DNA from 2 places in the Paenibacillus sp. MMO-58 genome. Region 2 is predicted to be linked to the other one. Evidence: a T-box and tRNA genes for the amino acid it is inferred to sense, from the RefSeq annotation. Region 2 holds a T-box; the other holds one or more tRNA genes.
The links. The T-box of region 2 lies ahead of WFJ73_RS18150 (valine--tRNA ligase). A T-box ahead of a tRNA ligase gene usually reads a tRNA of that ligase, here a tRNA-Val.
Positions count from the first base shown of each region.

Region 1: it has a tRNA-Val gene. The T-box ahead of WFJ73_RS18150 (valine--tRNA ligase) is inferred to sense a tRNA for this amino acid. The anticodon was not compared.

Region 1 covers NZ_JBBCVY010000002.1:624,253-634,887, reverse strand. Annotated here, with positions in the region: gene WFJ73_RS08655 (hypothetical protein) at 1-43, opposite strand, end outside; gene WFJ73_RS08650 (carbohydrate ABC transporter permease) at 210-1,040, opposite strand; gene WFJ73_RS08645 (carbohydrate ABC transporter permease) at 1,040-1,915, opposite strand; gene WFJ73_RS08640 (ABC transporter substrate-binding protein) at 2,037-3,347, opposite strand; gene WFJ73_RS08635 (sensor histidine kinase) at 3,640-5,268, shown strand; gene WFJ73_RS08630 (response regulator) at 5,284-6,786, shown strand; gene WFJ73_RS08625 (hypothetical protein) at 7,067-7,357, shown strand; tRNA gene WFJ73_RS08620 (tRNA-Val) at 7,480-7,552, opposite strand; gene WFJ73_RS08615 (cupin domain-containing protein) at 7,685-8,029, shown strand; gene WFJ73_RS08610 (anti-sigma factor) at 8,073-8,810, opposite strand; gene WFJ73_RS08605 (RNA polymerase sigma factor) at 8,807-9,379, opposite strand; gene WFJ73_RS08600 (cupredoxin domain-containing protein) at 9,492-10,175, opposite strand; gene WFJ73_RS08595 (plastocyanin/azurin family copper-binding protein) at 10,186-10,635, opposite strand, start outside.
Region 2 covers NZ_JBBCVY010000005.1:458,156-468,790, reverse strand. Annotated here, with positions in the region: gene WFJ73_RS18165 (hypothetical protein) at 1-399, opposite strand, end outside; gene murC (UDP-N-acetylmuramate--L-alanine ligase) at 564-1,952, opposite strand; gene WFJ73_RS18155 (bifunctional folylpolyglutamate synthase/dihydrofolate synthase) at 1,960-3,336, opposite strand; gene WFJ73_RS18150 (valine--tRNA ligase) at 3,364-6,015, opposite strand; T-box leader at 6,214-6,448, opposite strand; gene WFJ73_RS18145 (MDR family MFS transporter) at 6,521-8,014, opposite strand; gene WFJ73_RS18140 (TetR/AcrR family transcriptional regulator) at 8,222-8,824, shown strand; gene WFJ73_RS18135 (LysM peptidoglycan-binding domain-containing protein) at 8,874-10,274, opposite strand; gene WFJ73_RS18130 (RluA family pseudouridine synthase) at 10,382-10,635, opposite strand, start outside.

The DNA.
Region 1 (10,635 bases), on a different contig from region 2:
ACACAACGGTTCCGAGAACGGCAGGGATCAAACCTTCACGCATGATATCCACTCCTTCGATTGTTTTGCAAGACGGTTTAGTTTGCGCGATTTAAGGAAGAAAATGCATGAAGCTGCGGATAAGCACGGCTATCAACGTTCATGCCGCCGGATCGTCTGATAGAAACAAAAAAGCCTTGATCTCTCAAGGCCTTTCATGAAGAACAATCCTAACCTTTTACCGCGCCTGCCGTAAGACCGCTGACGATATATTTTTGTCCCGCTAAATAAAGAATGAGGACAGGAATCGACGTCATTACGAGGTCGGCAAAAATGAGATTCCAGTCACGACTGTATTTGCCGTAGAAGTTGTAGATGGAAAGCGGCATCGTCCATGTCGAGCTGTCCGTAAGGAAATACAGAGGGATCGTGATGTCGTTCCATACCGACATGAATACCATGATTGCAACCGTTGCGTTAACCGGCACGATAAGCGGCGTAATGATTCGGAAGAACACGCCCATCAGGCTCGCGCCTTCCAGGAAGGCAACCTCGTCGAGCACCTTTGGTACGGATTTGATAAAACCGCTGTACAAAAAAATGCTAAACGCCGTATTTAATGCAGCGTAAATCAAAATGACGCTTGTGATACTGCCGTAGAAGCCCAGCCACTGCACAACGCGGATCGTTGTAATCGTGGACATCGGAGCGATAAGTCCCATAAAGAAAAACAGATACAGGTAGCTCGCAACCTTGCTGTCGCGGCGCGCTAGTATAAAGGCGGCTGCGGAAGACGTAATAATATTCAATATGGCGGATACCCCGGTAATGACGATTCCGTTCAGAAACGCGCGAGCAAGACCGCCTTCCTTAAATACGGTTACATAATTTGAGAACATCCATTTGTCCGGAAACCGGATTTGAAACTTGGATACTTCGGCGCTAGTCATAAACGAGCCAAAAATCATAAGCAAAAGCGGAATGATGATGCCGAGGCAAGCGATTAACAGCAAGATTTCTACCAGGTAGTTGCGCAGTGATATTTTTCGTGCGAAATTCATTATTCGGTAACCTCCTTACGACGCATGAAGACAAGCAACGGAATTGCAATCAGGCTGACGATGAGGAATAAAAGCGTATTTATCGCCGTGCCAAGGCCCCAGTTGCCTTCGCCAAACGCCCGGAGAATAATCGTACCCACAACCTGCGAGGAATTGCCCGGACCGCCGCTCGTCAATACGAATACCTCGGAGAAAACCTTCAATCCGCCAATCAACGTAAGCATCAGGTTGATATTGATGGCCGGCAGCAGAAGCGGAACGGTAATGTTCGTAAAGCTTCTCCACGCACCTGCACCGTCAATCGTTGCAGCTTCGTAGTATTCCTTCGAGATGGATTGCAGGCCAGCCAAATAAATAGCCATTTGGAAGCCGGCTTGCTGCCATATGGCAACGAGAGCAACCGTCCAAATAACAAGATGAGGGTCGGTCAGCCAAGCCTGGCTCAGGAAGTGAAGGCCGATGGCGTCAAAAAACTTGTTCACCATGCCTTCTGTGCGAAGGATCGGGGTAAAGACGATAGAGATTACGAGTACGCTTAAAATAGAAGGAGAGTAAAATATGGCGCGAAGGAAATTGCGGGATTTGAGCCGCATATTTAAAGCGATGGCGAGAACAAGGCCAATCACATTTTTTCCGACAACCGTTGCTAGCGCAAAAATAAACGTGTTTTTCATGGCAAGAAGCAAGGTATCGTCCGTGAAGATCTTGTTGAAGTTATCGAAGCCGATAAACTTGATGCCGATACGATCTAGACGCCAATCGGTAAAGGAATAATACAGACCGATAATGGCCGGCATTACGAAGAAGACCGTATAGATCAGCAGCGCAGGCCATACGAGATAATAGCCATACATACTTTTGGAGCGTGTCATCATTTTCTCATCCCACCAAAATTGTTGATTTTATATTCTAGTTCCGCTGCAGTGTTCCTTAGACGGAGCGGCCGCCGTATGGAACAGCAGCCGCAGAAACGTGTAACCGATTTATTGTTGTAGCTTAGAAGCCGGCTTCGCCTTTGTCCTTCATCAGCTCGGCAAACTTGTCATTCCAGGTTTGAAGTACTTGCTTGGACGTTTTGCTGCCCGTGAACTCGTCTTGCAGGCTTCTATACAGTTCGCTGCGGTCAACGAGCATGTATGCGTCCATCGTCATGGCAACCTTCTTAGGCGTGATGTAGTTGTCCAAAATTTCTTGCTTGTAAGCAGGAAGCTCAGGCGTTGTCACGTCGCTGAAATTGGATACATAGCTTTGGTTGTTCACGATTTTTTGCGCTACTTCTTTTGTTGCAATGAAATCAAGGAATTTTTTGGCTTCTTCGATATGCTTTGCTTTTTTCGGAATAAACAGCTGGCCGCCAAGCGGGCTTGCGCCAAGGTACGCGTCGCCGCTGTTGTCCGTAGGATAAGCGAACAGGCCCAGATTCATGTTAGCATCCTGCTGCTGAACCGATTCGATCAGCCAGTCGCCCATGAACATCATCGCTACTTCCTTGTTCAGGAATTTACCCGCAGCCATGTCGTAGCTGTCGCTCAATACGTCTGTATTGGTATAGCCTTTTTTATACAGATCGTATTGTTGGTCAAGGATTGTCTGGAACGCTTCAATGTCCGTCCATTTTTTCTTGTTTGCGTTCAGATCGTCGAAGAGGGTAGGTTCGTTTTTAGCCGCGTATTCGCCAAACGATGCGCCCGGCATTACGTTAGCCGCCCAGTTGTCTTTAAATGGCATAAAGATTGGCGTGTAGCCGGCTGCTTTGATTTTCTCGCAAGCCGCAAGGAATTCGTCATACGTCTTCGGAACTTCAAGTCCAAGCTCTTTGAAAATATCTTTGTTATATACAACCCCCTGCATGCCCGTATCTTGGCTTACGTGGAAGCTGTAAACATGGCCGTATGCGGACAGGACGTCTTTGTTCAGAAGACGGCTGACCCAAGGCTGGTCATCCAATATTTCAAAGTTGCGCTCGAGATTAAGATCGGTCGTCGCGCTAGCCAGGTTGTATTGCAGAATATCCGGCGTTTCGTTAACGGCTAGCTTGGTCTGAAGCACGGTCGACGTTTGCTCTGCCGGAAGCAGCTGCAAATTAACTTTGATATTCGTCTCTTTCTCGAACTCGTCGAGCAGGTCCTGCTGCACGAATGCGGAGTCCTGCGAGCTTTTGGATAGAGCAAGCTCAATCGTTACTTTTTTGCCGCCTCCGGTGTTTCCGCTTTCGGAATTCGAGCTGTTGCTTCCGCAGGCTGCCAGCGATACGGCTAGTACCGCGCTTACTGCGCCTAATGATAGCTTACGTGCTGTTTGCTTCATGTTTTTCTCCCCTCATGGTGCCCTTTGTTGTATCTTCGACTGAATCCGTTTACAATCCAATTGTAGGTTTTTTTCAAAAGGAGGTACATGTTTGACCTTTACCTTTTCTGTGTAAAATTCTGAACTCATATCGAATCGGAGGCTATCATTCTTGAAAGGCTTCAGCAGGAAAATCAAATTTACTCCACGACACACCAGCCTTCAAACGAAGGTAGTCCTTATGTTTTTAGTTTTGCTATTTTTTGTGCTGTGCTGTTTTTTGGCCTATGTGAATTGGCAGGTCATCCGGCCATTGAAGGAAAACAACGAAAACGATAAGCAGCTCACGGCAGCTAAAATAAGCGGACAGCTGGACCAATATATTAAAAACCAGAATCAGCTGTCTCAGCGCGTCTTGTCCAACCAGCAGGTTGCGGCGGCATTATCCGGAGGCTATCATTCGGCGGATTCCGCGGAAGGTCTGACTCAGAGCCGTATATTAAAACAAATGATGTTCGAGGCAATCGGTCCAAGCGTGGATATTCGGGATATGATCATCTATGATCTTGAAGGGCGGGCGGTTTCTTCCTATATCGGTTATCCGTCCAACCCGATGCTGCTTGAGGCCGGTCTGCGGACTGCAATGGACGATAGCGACTATATCTTATACCAGCAGGAAAATGGCATAACGGCGTTTGATAGAGCGATTATCAATCAGAATGGCCAGATTTACGGCTATCTATCCATTCAGTTGGACCAATCCGAGCTGCAGCTGCCAACGGAAGATGTAGCGGTTGGCGACGTCTATATCATGGACCAGGAGCATCAGTTGATTGCCCGCTCGCAGAATGCCAAGGAGCCAGATCATCTGGAGCCTGTGGAAGCTGACCCTGAGAGCAGCGGCATGTATGTGGACGGCGATTCCAATTACATCGCCTATAACCATTCGGCCAGCACCGGTTGGATAACCTATGTTGTTACACCGAAGCAGGCCGTGCTTGGACCGGTCAATTCCGTCCAATATTTGTCGATTACGCTTATTTCCATCCTGATGCTGTTTTCTTTCGTGTATATTTATTTCAGTACCCGGAATCTGCTGCTGCCGATTCGGAAGCTGCGGGGCCAAATGTCACGCATCAACTATAGCAACCTGGATATCAAAGTGGACAACCGTTCGCATAACAACGAGCTGATCGCTTTAAACGAGTCCTTTCAGGAGCTGTTAGGCCGCCTCCAGCAATCGATCGAAAACGAGAAGCTGGCGCTGCGTGAAGAAGTGAAGGCCAGAAACTCGGCTCTACAAGCGCAAATCGCGCCGCATTTTATTCACAATGTGTTATATTTGATTAGCATTGCCGCCCAAGAGGGCAAAAACAAAGCGGTATCCGATATGTGCAAGCAACTGTCCGATTCCTTGCGGTATATCGTGACGTCTCCTTACCAGCATGTCTCCATGGCCGAAGAGCTGGAGCATACCCGCAACTATTTGTCGCTTGTCGAGCAAAACTACGAAAACGACCTTGAATGGGAAATTATCGCCGAAGATGCAGCCGCCAATCTTATACAGCTTCCAAGGCTGGTCATCCAGCCGTTCGTCGAGAACTGTATCGAGCATGCGTTCACGAATACCGATCCGCCTTTGCGCATCAAAATTCTGGTGAAGCTGTACAATGGCATTTGGGCCATCGAAATCAGCGATAATGGCGAAGGTATTGAAGCCGGCAAGATGAATGAAATCATGAATAATATTTCGAATTCCGAGGCGAGGGAGCATGAGCTCCATATGCCTTCAAGCTTTGGAAATATGGGAATTGTTAATACGGTGAATCGACTTAAGCTGATGTATAAGAACCGGTTGTTTTTCAATCTGTACAATAACGCGGGAGAGGAAAAAGGTTCAACCGTGCAAATTATCGCCTCTCTCACGAAAGATTTTTATTAGAAGGGGTAGAAGCCTATGTTTAACGCCTTGATAGCCGAAGACAGCAAGCCGATATTGCGTAATATCAAGGCGCTTCTCGAATCATCGGAACTACCGATCCGGATCGCGGCTACGGCTTATAATGGGGAAGAGGCACTGGATTATTTGAAGAAGCAGGCCGTCGACATTCTGATCACGGATATCCGGATGCCCAAGTTGGGCGGGCTTGAACTTATCGAGCAGGCCAAGAAGCTGAATTCGTCGCTGAAAGTTGTGCTTATTAGCAGCTACAGCGATTTCCAATATACGCGCAAAGCGATTAATTTGCAGGTGTTTGATTATTTGCTGAAGCCCGTCGAGCGGAACCAGCTGATCGAGGTTATGCAGCGGATCGTTGATTCGCTCGCGGAAAAGTTGGAGTATAGCCTCGAGCCTTTAAAGTCAATCGTGGCTCCTGCCTTTCTATCCGGCTTGCGTCTTGGGCCGCAATTTCATGAACAGCCGGTCTCGCTGTTTCTAATTGGCAAGCAGCCTTTTATTCCGGATTCGGGCAATTGGAAGAGCGAAACGGTGCAAACGCTGCTTGACGCTATTTGCCAGCCGCAAAGCTGCTGGGTGTTTCCTGCTAAGGATTCGGACGGTTACCTTGTATTTGTCCAGTCCGCTATGAAGGAACGGTTCGTCACGACACTTGCTTGGATGGAATCCGTTGAACGTGTGCTGCTAAGCGTTGGCATTGAAATCGCCATGGCTGGCCGCTTCCAGCCGGTAGATTTCAACCAGCTGCAGCTTCAATACGACAGGCTGAAAGGTCTGCTCAATGAAGAGACGCTGCTGGATAAAAGAGTGCTGCTCGATACGGATTATCGCATTCCGGAACAAACGGTGAAGGATGACGTCATCAGAAGCTTTACCGAAATGATTGAACAGCGCCAATCGCAGCCATTCCAGATTAAGCTCCGCGAGTATCTGCAAATCTCCTATAGAGAGCATGCCCGATATGTTGATCTGGAGAGGCTTGTATCGGCGATTGGAGATGCTTTCGTCCATGCGCTGCCGAGCAGCGGACCTGAGGAAAGGCTGGCAGCGGCAGCGGCTGTCAAAGAAATACTGGAGCAAGGCAGCTACCAGAGATTCTGCGAGCAATGCTTGGACTGGTGTGCCCACAGCTTTGAGCAGCTGCAGCAGCGCAACCGGAAGAGCGGAGAAGAGTTGTTCGAGCAAATGGATGCTTACGTTAAGCTCCATAAATTTTCGCAGCTTTCCATCAATGATCTGGCAGCCAAATTCCATGTCAGCGCGTCGTATGTGAGCCGGATTATTAAGCGCTATACGAACACAACGTTCGTTCAGTATTACATGGAGCTGAAGATCGAGGAGGCCTGCAAGCAGCTGCGGGCCAAGCCGGAAATGAAAATCAAGGAGCTCGCGGATGCGCTTTCTTTTAGCGACCAGCATTATTTCTCCCGCGTGTTCAAGGATCATACGGGATTAAGCCCAAGCGAGTATAGGGAGCAGTGTGTTGGTTCAGAGTTTTAAAAAAGCGGTGCATGGGTAGTCCATGCACCGCTTTTCTGTTCGTATGAGCTGTAGTGGTCTCGAACCACTGCCATGCCTCGGTAGAAGTTGTGCTCTCTTCCTAATGCAAAGTTCCTTGACTAGCCACTTGAACAGGCAATAACCGATACACGGCAATTCTCTCGCCTTTCAACTCCCATGAATATCGGAGGCTATCGCCTTCAGGGTCAAGTGTACAGGTCGTACTTCCCCTCAGTGAATACAATAAGCTGTAATCTAAAACTGGAAGGGGATAATTACAGTGAACCGCAACTATTACATGGGCATGGGCAATGTAGGTAGTATGAATGAAGCTAACTTTTGTCCCGATTGTCCAACGCAGACGATTTATGATCCTCCAATTACTCTTTATGAGAACTACTACCATCCACAGCTTGTGAATGTCGTCCAAAATATTGAAACGGTGAAGCAACATCATTGTTGCCCTGTTTATCAGCATCTTTACACGCATACCGAGAAAAATGTTATGGTTTCGAGCGCGAAACGCGGGAAAAAAGCTAAAGCATCTTCCAAGAAACATTCGAAAAAATAGATCAAAAACGCAAATACCGTGTGATTGGGCTGAACTTCGGCACTCCTGTATCACTTCATATGGAATACCTGTACCAATAAGAAAACCCGCAAAGCCTAAGGCTTTGCGGGTTTCTATTCGTATGATCTGTAGTGGGCTCGAACCACTGACCCCTACCCTGTCAAGATAGTGCTCTCCCAGCTGAGCTAACAGATCGTGTGAGTGATGAATATTAATATATCAGCATCCAAAATGAATGTCAACACAATTATTACCTTTTCATCTACCCGGAAAACTGCTACGATAACTATCACATTAAAGGTCAAGCTGACAGCAAGGAGCAGTATGATGAAGGTAAGCAAAAGCAATGCGGAACATTACATATGGGGGGACCAATGCGACGGCTGGCATCTGCTGAAGCGGCAGGATTTGAGCATCATCCATGAGAAAATGCCGCCGCATACGGCTGAAACGCGCCATTACCACGAGAAGTCCCAACAATTCTTCTTTGTTCTTGAAGGGACGGCGACCATTGAGATTGCCGGCGAGACCTTTGAGCTGGAAGCGCATGAAGGGATTCACGTAGCCCCGCATACTCCGCACCAGATGTTTAACCAATCGGATCGCGACATTCAGTTTCTTGTCATCTCGGAACCTACAACCAGAGGAGACAGATATCCTTCTAATCAGTAGACCGCCATTCGTACCCGAGCGTACGGATGGCGGTTTTTATTCATCAGGAGATGGAGCTGTACAATCTTGTTCCCCTTGGCTGCTTGCCGTGTTCGTCAGGCTCAAGCGTAATGCCAATAGAGTCAAAAGCAAGCGTATCGCCGGATATAGGCATCGCGAGTACTCCGATACCTTTGTCATCAACCCGGAAAGTACCTGCGCTGTCCTTTTGTCCGGCATGGTTCAGCCATACCTGGTAGACGGAGCTGTCCTTGGATGCCGGTGCGCCAAATACATAGACGACAAATTGCTTGTTGCTTCCGTTATCCACGATACAGGCGACGGCATAGGACGAAGCGACTTCATCCGATACAGGCTTTAAGGAAATAAGCTGATTGATCTGGGAAGCGGATACGGACAATGCCTGTTCGATAGGGATAACGGCCGGACCGCTTCGGCTGCGATACAGCTCCACATTCCATGCCGTGCCCGCAATCAATACGGCGAGTACGGCTGCGGCAGCAGTACCCCAGGTCAGCTTGCGGAAGGAGCGTTTTGCAGGGCGCGGTTGAATGGAGGCCAGCGCGGCGTCCATGACCTGCTGCTTCAAGTCAGCCGGCGGTTCGATCAGCTCCATGTCGGAAGGGAGAGAGTCCCATACGAGCCGAAGCTCTTCGAGCTCGGTCTGGCAGGCGGGGCAGCCTGAAAGATGCCGTTCGAAAGCTTTCTTTTCTTTATCGGAGCAAGCACCCGAAATATAGTCAAGGGCATTATGGCAAACCGTCTCATTTTGCTGCTTCATGATTGCTCTCCTTCGGCCACGAGATGCCTGCGTAATATTTTTAACGTCTGATGCAGACGGTTCTTTACCGTTCCTATCGGCTGGTTATATATAGCCGCAAGCTCGCTTATGCTGTAGCCCTGCCAATAGAAATGCTCAAGCAGATGGATCTGCTGGGCGGACAAATCGCGGTAAGCGCTGCGGATCTGGTCCTTCATCGCGCTGTTAACGGCAGCCGTTTCCGGCGTGGCGGAAGCTTCATCCGGGATTTTAGCCAGCTGTTCCGGTTCGACTTGAACGAGAGGAGCCGTATCTCTCCGTCTTTTGCGCAGCCAATCGGTCGTAATATTGCGGGTAATGGTCAGCAGCCAGCTGGAGAACCTGCCTTGCTCGGGATCATAGACGGATTTGGTTGTCCATAATCGCATAAATACGGCCTGGACGATTTCTTTAGCGACATTCTCGTCCTTTAAGGTTTTCCAGGCGAAGGAATAAACGAGAGACGAGTAACGGTCATATAAAACGGAAAGCGCCTCGCTCTGCTTGCTCTGAATGAGCAGCATCAATTGATGATCCGTAAGCTCCCGCATACGATGGTACCTCCAAGAGGATGATATAAATCTATTCTATCAAGTGTTTACAGCCTTGCAATGCGAAAAGGAAAACAGGGATAACCAAGTATGGTTATCCCTTCATTAGTATCTATTTGTCCGAGACGCTAATCGTGGCCTGCATTCCGGGATGCGGCATACAGTGATAGGCGAAATCGCCTGCTTTATCAAAGGTAACCGTTTTAGCTTCATTCTCTGCAAGCAGCCCGGTGTCAAAAGAATTGTCGTCTGCTGTTGCGCTATGCTTGATTTCGTCCTTGTTAATAAATTTGACGCGGTCCCCCGGCTTTATTTCCAGCTTGGCAGGGGAGAAGGCGAAATTGGAAATTTCAACGACATATTCCTTGCCGCCATCCTCTGTACTTGGCGCCGTTGCGGCAGGCGAGCTTTTTGGATGATCCTCGCTGGCAGCAGGAGATGTCTTCGAATCATCATCGTGTGTACGCCCGCCATGATGATCATCATGAGTGGGGGATGGCGAAGGTTTTGGCGTAGCCGTCGCCGTTGCTTGCGGTTTGGCCGTTGCCGATACTTCGGGAACTGCAGACGGAGATGGCGATTCCGAAGGCGCGGCTGATTCATGCTGCATATTCTCGTGCTCTTCACTAGACATAGAAGCTTCTGGGGTAGGGCTTGGCGTAACGGTCGCTGCCTCCTGCGATGGAGGGGGAGCGGAGGCCGCCTTATCGGATGAACTGCCGCATGCCGCCAGTAAAAACACAAACAGTAGTCCGGATAACATGAGCAGCAGGCTTTTACTTGTTATATACTTCATGATAAATCCCTCATTTCACAATAATCTGACCGGTCATAAACGATTTGTGCAGCTCGCAATAGTAATTGTAGGTACCCGGTTTATCCAGGGTGATTGCATAGGACTCTCCTGTTTTGAGCACGGGAACTTTAAAGCTGCCGTCTACGGCCACCGCGTTATGCTCCATTTCGTCATAGTTGGTGAAGGTAATTTTGGAGCCTGCTTCAACAGTAAGAGGTTCCGTACCGAAAGAGAACTGTTTAATATCTATCCGGTAAGCTTTGGCTTCCGGTGTCATGCCTTTAAATGTAGAAGGATTTATAACAAACCATACTTGGTTTACGTTCTGGCCAAGCACATCACCGGATTGTGCATCCTTGATAAAGTAGTAGAGCGGGTAGCCTTTGTAAGTCCATTGCTTCGTGCCGTCGGCACGGGTGATGCTCGAGAAATCGGCTTTATTCAGGAAGGCGGGAATTTG
Region 2 (10,635 bases):
ATGCCACTGCGCGGGTCGCTGCGCCTGCTTGGCCGACGGTCCGGGCTCCGGTTGAGAATCAAGAACAACCGGGTCCTGAACATACTTAGGCTTTTTTACCGGTAGAGCGGCGGGAGCTGCCTGCATCTTCTCCGCTGCTTGAGCCGGTTTTGGTTCCGTCTCGCGAATCAGATCCTCAAGCGCGCCGACATCCTCTTGGAACGGACTCATCCATGGACTAAACGGGCTTTCCGCAGTCTCGTATTCGGTTTTGGCATAGAGAGGCACAATATTCGAAGGCTTGCCCTGTTCCCGTTCCGGGGCTTGCTGAGGCTTAGCGCTAATTTCCTTTCGGCCGTTATCTTCAACACTCTGGCCGGTGCGGTCAAATCGGTAAGTGATCCGGTTATTCTTGTTCATGTCATTCTCTCCTTGTCCCGTTCTTCTAATGCTACTCTATGAGATTCGATTGAGAATTATGATAGATTTGCCGGACTCGCTTACTAAAAAACGCCCCAAAAAACCTCGTTAGAGGCTTTCGGGGCGTTCTTCGCCATATTTGACTTATGATTTACGCTTATGATTTACGCTTTTGCTTTCAGCGTCTTCGCAAGCGCATCCGCTGTTTTCCAAATGTCGCCTGCACCCATCGTAATAACAAGATCGCCTGGAGCAACCTTGGCGGTCAAATGCTCCAATACCTCTTCTTTCGTCGGGATATAAGACGTGTTCGCATTGCTGTTTGTCTTAATCATCTCAACCAGCTTCCGGGAATGAACCCCTTCAATCTGCTGTTCGCCTGCCGGCGAGTAGATATCCGTAATGATAACCTCATCAGCCTCCGGGAATGCCCGGCTGAACTGCTCCAGCAGGAAGAAGGTGCGCGTGTAGCGCTGAGGCTGGAATACCGCAATAATACGCTTACCCGTTGCTTTTGCTGCGCTTATCGTTGCCTGAATCTCCGTCGGATGATGGGCGTAGTCGTCAATGACCAGAATGTCATTCACTTCGCCAAGCACCTGGAAACGGCGTTTCGCGCCGATAAATTCGTGAATGGCTTCAGCGACCTTATCGAATGAAAGCCCTGCCTCGAGACAGGTAATGACCGTTGCCATTGCGTTGTACACATTATGACGGCCCGGAACGGATAATTCGAGGGTGCCAAGCGTCGTACCGCGATGCGTCATTTCAAACGATACCTTGCGGTCGCCAAGGCTGATATTTTCCGCTTTATACTCGGCATCGCTGTCGATACCGTAAGTAATCAGCTTCGAGGCTGTGTCCGCATCAAGCTTCGGAAGCAGCTCGGTGATCGTCTCATCGTCCGCGCATACAATCGCCTTGCCGTCTGTCTTCACCTGGGACAGGAATTTGACATACGCTGCTTTCAGCTTGCCGAAATCACCGTCGTAGTTCTCCAGATGGTCAGGCTCAATATTAGTTACAATAGCAATGCTTGGGTGATACTGCAAGAATGAACCGTCGCTTTCATCCGCTTCCGCAACGACGTATTCGCCTTTGCCGGCTTTTGCGTTCGTTCCCACATTGACGATCTCGCCGCCGATAATATAAGTTGGATCGGCATCGCACTTTTCCATAACAAGCGCGATCATGGAGGAAGTAGTCGTCTTCCCATGCGCTCCGGCTACGGCCACGCCTTTGCCGGCATTCATGAGCCGCGCAAGCATTTGCGCACGGTGAAGCACCGGAATATTCAGCTCCTCCGCTGCCATCCGCTCCACGTTGTCTTTCGAGAGCGCTGTCGAATAAACGACAAGATCGGCGCCTTTGACGTGCTCCGCCTCATGGCCGATATAGATTTGCGCGCCTTTCGCCGCAAGCTTCTCCGTCAATTCCTGACGAGCTACATCGGAACCGGTAATTTTATATCCCATTTCTAGCATAACGCGGGCGATTGCGCTCATGCCGTAACCGCCGATTCCGATGAAATGAACATGTTCTGCCGTATTCAAAGACGGTTCACCAACCTTTTTCAGAATCCGAGTTGTACAATATGCGGGAGCGAACGTCACCTATCAAATAAAGCGTACCAGTCACAACCCCAAGGTCTGTTTCCCCGGTTAATTGTTGCAATTTGCGAAGGCCTTCGCGCCAATCCTTCTCCACGATAAGCTCAAAGGAAGACTCCGCAGGCTTCACATCGCGGACAAGATCGGCGAGAAGTTCCGCATCAAACTTGCTGCGAAAATCAGGCTCGGTCACGATAAGCGTATCCACTATTGGTAGTATATGCTTTAGAACATCCCGATGATTCTTATTCTCTACCATCGCCATCATGACATGAAGACGGTCATACCGGTAAGTCGAGCGAAGCGCCTGCACAAGCGATTCGGCGCCTTCCGGATTATGCGCTCCGTCAATCAAAATGCGCGGCGAACGGGATACCATTTCGAGACGTCCCGGCCATTTCGCCTCGCGCAGCCCGTCTGCGAGCGCGTCGTCTTCTACGATCAATGCGTAATATTGACGAAGCACTTCAAGCGTCATGACCGCAACGGCGGCATTCGTCCGCTGATGCGCGCCATTAAGCGTAATCGTGAGCGGTTCAATCGAACGGAACATGCCTTCGAAACGGAAGGTTTGCTCATCCTCTTCGCTGGACATTTCCTTGATGTTGAACTGCTCGCCTAACAGATACAGCGTACTCTTCTTCTCCGTAGCTGTCCGCTTCACAACCTCAACGACTTCAGGCTGATCCACTGCGCTTACTACCGGAACGCCAGCTTTAATAATGCCGGCTTTCTCGGAGGCTACGGCCTCAAGCGTGTTGCCAAGCCGGTCCATATGGTCATGGCCGACATTCGTAATGACGGAGATGATAGGCGTAACGATATTCGTAACGTCCATTCTTCCGCCGAGCCCTGTTTCCCAAACGACGTAATCCGGATAAGTAACGGTCGCATAGAACAGAATGGCAAGAGCCGTAGATACTTCGAACATCGTAGGCGAGCCGAACTCCGTCTCTGCCAGTTCCTCTACATGCGGCTTAAGCACATTGGCCAGACGAAGGAGAGTCTCTTCCTCAATATCCTGGCCGTTATATTGGAACCGGTTTGTGAACTTCGTAATATAAGGCGAAGTAAATGTCCCTACATCATATCCGCATTTCATCAATACGCTTGTTAAGTACGCGCAGGTTGAACCTTTGCCGTTAGTACCCGCAATATGAATAAATTTGAGCCTGCGGTGAGGGTTATTCAGTCTCTCCAGCAGCTGCTCAATACGGTCAAGACCCGGGCGGATTCCGAACGGAATAAGCCCGTTGATCCAATCGACCGCTTCCTTATAGGAACGAAGCATGCCGCTTCGTTCCGTTTCCGTTCCGTTTTCGATCATCGTAAACGTCCTTCTTCCATCAGATCATTAGCTGCGCAGCTCTTCGATACGCGCAAGAACCTTATCGCGTTTGCTTGCGTAGTCCGCCATTTTGGCGCGTTCTTCTTCAATGACTTTTGCCGGAGCCTTCGCAACGAAACCTTCGTTACCAAGCTTTTTCTCTACGCGCTCCACTTCGGAGCTCAGTGTTGCCAGCTCTTTCTCGAGACGGGCGATCTCCTGCGAGATATCGATCAGGCCCGCAAGAGGCAGGTAAAGCTCCGCACCGGTTACGATTGCCGTCATTGCTTTATCCGGAGCTGCCAGGCCAAGACCGGTCTCAAACGACGAAGTACCGCAGAAACGTCTGATAAATTCTTCGTTGCGGCTCACAATCGCCGCCTCCGCTTCGCCGGAAGGCTTAATCATCAGCTCAACCTTCTTGCTCATCGGTACATTCACTTCCGCGCGAACGTTACGAACCGCACGGATAATGTCCATGAGAAGCTCCATCTCTTTTACCGCTTCAGGCGCTTCAAGAGCTTCGTCGTATACCGGCCATGCGGCTACGGTAATCGACTCGCCTTCATGCGGCAGATGCTGCCAGATCTCTTCGCTGATGTAAGGCATAAACGGATGAATCAGGCGCTGCGTACGGTCAAGCACATAGGCCAGTACCGACTGCGTCGCGCGTTTTGCCTGCTCGTCAGTGCCGTACAGATTAAGCTTGGCAAATTCGATGTACCAGTCGCACAGATCGTCCCAGATGAAGTTGTACAAAATACGGCCGGTTTCGCCGAACTCGTAACTGTCGATCAGACGGGTCGCTTCGCGCACCGTTTCGTTCAGACGATGCAGAATCCAGCGCTCAGCCGTACCGAGATTGCTCTTAATATCGATATCGGAAGCCGTAAAGCCTTCAAGGTTCATCAGAGCGAAACGGGATGCGTTCCAAATCTTGTTCGCAAAGTTGCGGGCCTGCTCGACCTTCTCGATCCGGAAGCGCAGATCCTGACCCGGCGTGCTGCTTGTCGAGATCATGTAACGCATCGCATCGGCACCGTAGTTCTCGATTACATCAAGCGGGTCAACGCCGTTGCCAAGCGATTTGGACATTTTGCGTCCTTCCGCGTCGCGAACGAGACCATGCATCAGTACGTCCTTGAACGGAATTTGATCCGTGAATTCAAGGGCGGTAAAGATCATGCGCGCAACCCAGAAATAAACGATGTCATAACCCGTTACAAGAACATCCGTCGGGTAGTAACGTTTGAAGTCTTCCGTTTCTTCCGGCCAGCCGAGCGTGGAGAACGGCCAGAGCCCCGAGCTGAACCAGGTATCCAGAACGTCTTCGTCCTGGCGAAGCGATGTGCTGCCGCAAGCCGCGCAGGCTGTTACGTCCTCGCGGGCAACATGCATCTCGCCGCAGGACTCGCAGTACCATGCCGGAATGCGATGACCCCACCACAGTTGGCGGGAAATACACCAATCGCGGACATTTTCGATCCAGTTCAAATAAATTTTCTCGAAGCGGTCCGGTACAAAATTAACGCCGTTGCCGGATTTTTGCGCTTCGATCGCGCGTTCAGCCAGCGGCTTCATCGCTACGAACCATTGCGTCGACAAATACGGCTCAACAACCGCACCGCTGCGCTCGCTGTGGCCAACCTGATGCACGTGGTCCTCGATGCGGATGCAAACGCCTTGCTCCTGCAGATCCTTCACCAGCTTCTTGCGGCAGTCCGCACGGTCGAGACCTTGATAAGGACCCGCATGCTCGTTCATGGTGCCAGTCTCATCCATGACGATGATTTGCGGTAGGTCATGGCGCAGGCCAACCTCGAAATCATTCGGGTCATGCGCTGGCGTAATTTTTACCGCGCCGGATCCAAAATCCTTCTCTACGTATTCGTCGGCAATAATCGGAATTTCGCGGCCAACTACCGGCAGTACGATCATTTGGCCAATCAGATGCTTGTAACGCTCGTCTTCCGGATGGACCGCTACGGCCGTATCGCCAAGCATCGTCTCCGGACGCGTTGTTGCTACGGTAATATAACCGCTGCCGTTCTTGAGCGGATATTGGAGATGGTACAGATGGCCGTTCAGCTCTTTGTACTCTACTTCAATATCGGACAAAGCCGTGCGGGCAGCCGGGTCCCAGTTAATAATCTTTTTGCCGCGGTAGATAAGGCCCTTCTCATGCAAACGGACGAATACTTCGCGTACCGCTTTGGACAAACCCTCGTCCAATGTAAAACGTTCGCGGGAATAGTCCAGAGACAGTCCCATTTTGCCCCATTGCTCGCGAATCGTGCCCGCATAAAGCTCTTTCCAGTCCCACACCTGCTCCAGGAATTTCTCGCGGCCAAGGTCGTAGCGGCTCAGTCCCTGCTCGCGCAGCTTCTGTTCTACCTTGGTTTGAGTAGCAATACCCGCATGGTCGGTGCCAGGCAGCCACAGCGTGTCGAAGCCCTGCATCCGTTTGGTGCGGATAATGATATCTTGAAGGGTGAAATCGAGCGCATGCCCGATATGAAGCATCCCCGTAACGTTTGGCGGCGGAATTACGATCGTAAAAGGCTTTGCTTCCGGGCGCTGGCCCGCCTTGAAAAATTGACCCTGCTGCCAGAAGTCGTACCATTTCTGCTCAGCTGCCTTCGGATCATAAGTCGTCGGCATTGTTGTCTTGTCTGACATCTTTACATCCTCCTAAAATGAATTGCCAAACTAGGTTGTTCATCAACCGTTTGTGGTGATTCATACTTCGAAAGCATAAACCAAATGAATTGCCAAACTAGGTTGTTCATCAACCGTTTGTGGTGATTCATACTTCGAAAGCATTACCATTCCTGTCATTGCATGGATAGAAATACAAAAAAACCTTCCGCCCTTATAGCAAAGGACGAAAGGTTATCTTCCGTGGTACCACCTTTGTTCCGCACCCCTGAAAAGCAAGCACGGCACTCAAACAGATAACGGCTGCGGCCGGCTTGAAATAACGGATGAACCCGCTTCATTCAAGCAACTCCGGGGCGACAAGCGAAGCAGTAAATTCCTGCGGTACCTTTCAGCGTTACAGTCCCGCTCTCTGAAGGCTTGGCTGCTTACTCTTCCCCTTCAACGTCAATATATGTTGAAAAAAATCAGATATAGCATATTTTATCCAAGATGTCCCCGAAAGTCAACTTGCGTCTACGCCTAATTAGTGACCCATCATCATTGGCATATCGGCTTTTTCCGCGCTTGCGCCTTCCGCGCGTTTCGGTTTCGACAGCAGGAAACCTACCAATGTACCTACAACACCAACAATCGTTAGGATCAGGAATGTGTCTCCATAAGAAGCAGAAGCAACATGGGATGCAATAGCCGGTGTAATATCAGCAGGATTCTTAATTCCTTCCGCAGCCATATAATGCTCGGTGCGTCTAGCGAGAATCGTCGCAAGACCCGCTACCGCAAAGGAGGTCATTACCTGCTGGGCTGCACTTGTAAGCGAAGTTACGCGGCCAACCAGTTCAGGAGGTGCTGCTTGAATAATATGCGTATTAAGCGGCATCATCGAGAGGCCCATACCCGCTCCGAGTAAAATGAGCGGAAGAATATAAGTGCCTACCGTTGCATCGGCTGAAATGTTAGAGAGCAAGAATGCGCCAATCGTAACAATCCCAAGACCGCTCATAACAAGCGGACGGGCTCCAATCTTATCAAAGAGCTTCCCGCCGATCGGCATAAAGATCGCAGCAGCTAGCGCTTGCGGCAGCAGGATCAAGCCAGTATCAAGAGCGGAGTAGCCTTTAGCTGTTTGCAGGAACAACGGGAACAAGAACAAGGTGCCAAAGAGTGCAATTTGAGATACCCACTGAACAATGATACCTTTGGAGAAATCCGCAGACTTGAATACACGAAGTTCCAACAAAGGCTGCTTACGGTTCAATTCAACAATAATAAAGATAATGAGCGAAATGCCGCCAACAATTAGACCGGTCAAAGTTTTGGTAGAGCCCCAGTCCGTACCGCCTTCGCTGACGCCGTACGCTAGGCCTGCAAAGGCAAGCGGCGCAAAGATCATACCAAGTAGATCAAGCTGCGGAACGGATTGGCGTGCCAATGCCGGCAGTGTACGAAGACCAAGGAGTACGGCTACCGCCCCAACAGGGATATTGATAATAAAAATCCAATGCCAAGTTACATAATCAACGAGCCAGCCGGCAAGTACCGGACCAAGAGCAGGTGCGAGCAGCATCGGAATACCGATCATACCCATTACTGCGCCTTGTTTGCCCGGAGGGCTTAAGCGATAAGTAAACGCCATTGCAATCGGGGCAACCATACCGCCGCCCAGTCCTTGAATAATACGATAAATAATCAATTGCTCGGCAGTTGTCGCAAAAGCGCACAAAGCAGAGCCGATTGTGAACAATACGATCGAAGTAAGGTAAATCTGCTTCGCTCCGAAACGGTCGGACAACCATCCAGCCAGCGGAATAACAGCAGCTTGCGCCAATGCATAACCGGTAACGGTCCATTGTACAAGTGACAGCGATGCCCCGCCAAAGTCCTCACGCAATTTCGGAATTGCCACATTCATGGCTGTACCGTCAAGAATTACCATGAACATCCCCACAATGATAGCCAGAAGCGGCACCATAATGGATTTAATAGACATGGAGCTGTTTGTTGCATTTGCTTCAGTCATTATATTTCTCTCCTCCTAAATATCTTTCTCTATATATCTTTCTTGCAAAACTGCTGACGCCTTGACCTCTTCATGATCCAGCAGTAAAATGGGTAAGGCGTAAAACGACTGCGGACAATTGTCCGCTAACGTATGATACCGGACAATTGTCCGGTTGTCAATACAGCCTTGCTTTATTTATTTTTTGTTAAATTGGAGGGTGCTCGCATGAACGATAAAAAGAAGGACTCGCAAGAGGTAAGCAAGATGATCCTGCAAGCCGCCAGGTCCCTTTTCGCCGAACACGGTGTTGAAGCCGTCAGCATGCACCAGATTGCTAAATCAATTCAGATTGGACAAGGCACGTTGTACAGGCGTTATGCGAATAAATCCGACTTATGCATGGACTTAATGAATGATACCTTCGAGAGTCTGATGGAGGAAATCCGCCAGCTGCTCGAGCCGCTCGCCGATAAGCCTGTTCATGACAGACTGACGGCTGTTTTCCGTCGTCTGCTCTACTTTTCTAATGATCAGCTGGAATGGCTGAATGTGATTAAGGTCAGCAGACCTTGCAAGCCGGATGATATGGATTTCTTTGAAAGTCCGAGCTACAGGAAATTAAACCATTTGTTTTTGTCTCTCCTCCGGGAGGCACAGAGCAAGGACGAGATTATTGCACTCGTCCCCGAGTTTACGGCCCATATGATGATTAGTGCCATGGCTCCCGAATCTCTTATCTATTATTCGAAAGTGCTGGGCTATTCGATCGAACAGATTGCGGACAACTTCTGCATCACCATGCTTGATCCGCTGTTTAAATCTAATTAAAAAAGCTCCACCGTCAGCCCCGGGAGGGCTAACGGAGGAGCTTTTTTAATTATGGGATATAAAGCAGCTGACCCTCCGCAACGGAGGATTCGTTCAAGCCGTTATACAGCAGAATTTCACGGGGATTCAGGCTGTATCTGACTGCAATCGACTCCAGAGTCTCATCTCTTTGCACGATGCAGACACGGATTTTGCGGAACTCATTCTCCTCCGATTGCTTGCCAAGGAAAAGTGTTTTCCACTCGATATCGTCACCGGATGAGCGGTTTTTTGCCTGTTCGGCCTGTTTGGCTGCGACCTCGTCTGCAGCGGCCTGGCGGGCTGCCTGCTCCCGCTTGCTCGTCTGCAGCAACGTCATCAGTCCGACGTTTGGCGCCTGTTCCGGATTTTGTTCCGGCTGCTTGCTGCCTACGCCTATCCGGATCTCCTGTTTCTCGTTGTCCGGCACGCGGGGAGCCTCGGGCTGCGCCTGCCATTCCGCTTCGCCGGCCGATTCTCCGCCAAAGGATGCAAAAGCCTCCTCGTTAGGTTCATCGGCTTGCCCGGCAACCGACTCTTCCTGCCAGTCCTCTTCGCTTTCTTGCTCGAAATCGTAAGTATCTTCCCTCTTCGAAGGCGGAGGAGCCTGTGGAGGAACCATTGGCTGATAGAACGAAGCATTCTGTTGATTTACAGGTTGATAGGACTGCGGGTCAGGCTGGCTCACAGGCTGATTGACCGGCTGGCTCGATTGGAACCACTGCGAAGCAGACCAGCCGCTGTCCCTCGGCGAAGCCGAGATCGTGACGGAAGCATCCGCTTCGTCTATCTCTTCTTCCTGCTCCTCTTCTTCGAATGCCTCGAAGCTTTCTTCTTCCTCTTCTTCCTCAAACTCTTCTTCCTGTGCTCTTTGCGTTCCCGGCAGCTGGCCTGCATAGCCTGTAAAATAAGGCTGCTGGGTCACGGACTGCCATGTTTCCTGAGGCTGGGCCTCAATGTCCGATTGCGCCTCTGCCTCGAAATCGGATTCCTCATTCGAAGCCTCGCGCTCATGCACGACCGTTATCGGCTCCTCCCGCCATGCCTCTTCCGCATCGGGAAGCGGTTCAACGAGTATACCTCTAAGCGATAACACGCCGGTCACGTTAAGCGTCCGCGCGGATAATAAATCTACGTCAAAATTATCGATTTCTACCGAAATGTCGTCAAGCCGAGATACCCGGTTGAGCGGCAGCGTAATTTCGACCGGAATCCAGTGCTCCAGCGTCTGCAGGCTTCCTCCGTCCGATTGGCCGCGATACACGCCGTTTAAGAGCAGCTGCCCTTTCAGCACAGCATGATCACCCTGCTCAATCACCTGAATACGCGGGGATAGCTCAATTTCCTCCAATTCGTCAATCGCCGCTACCTCATCCGGCAAATGAATACGCTCATACAAATCAAATCGCAAGCCTTTGGATTGATCTGTCACGCGATATCCTCCCTCCCAATACCATAAATGAAAAGCAAATGCCTAAAGCTTGGGCTAAAGTTACATTCACTACTATCTATATGGCGCGGAAATAAGGCGCATGACTATCAATTTGTCCGTGCGCCTAGCTTGTCAAGAAGATTCGCAAGCCATTCGGGCTCCGCCGCGGCCGCTTCTACTGAATCACCCGTCCATGGATGAGGAAAAAGCAGCCGTTCGCCATGGAGTGCCTGATGCTGCAGCAGCCTCGTATCCCCGCCGTATAGCTTGTCGCCAAGCAAGGGATGGCCAAGATGGCTCATATGCACGCGAATTTGATGGGTTCTGCCGGTTTCCAGCTGCAAACGGACAAGAGTAGCAT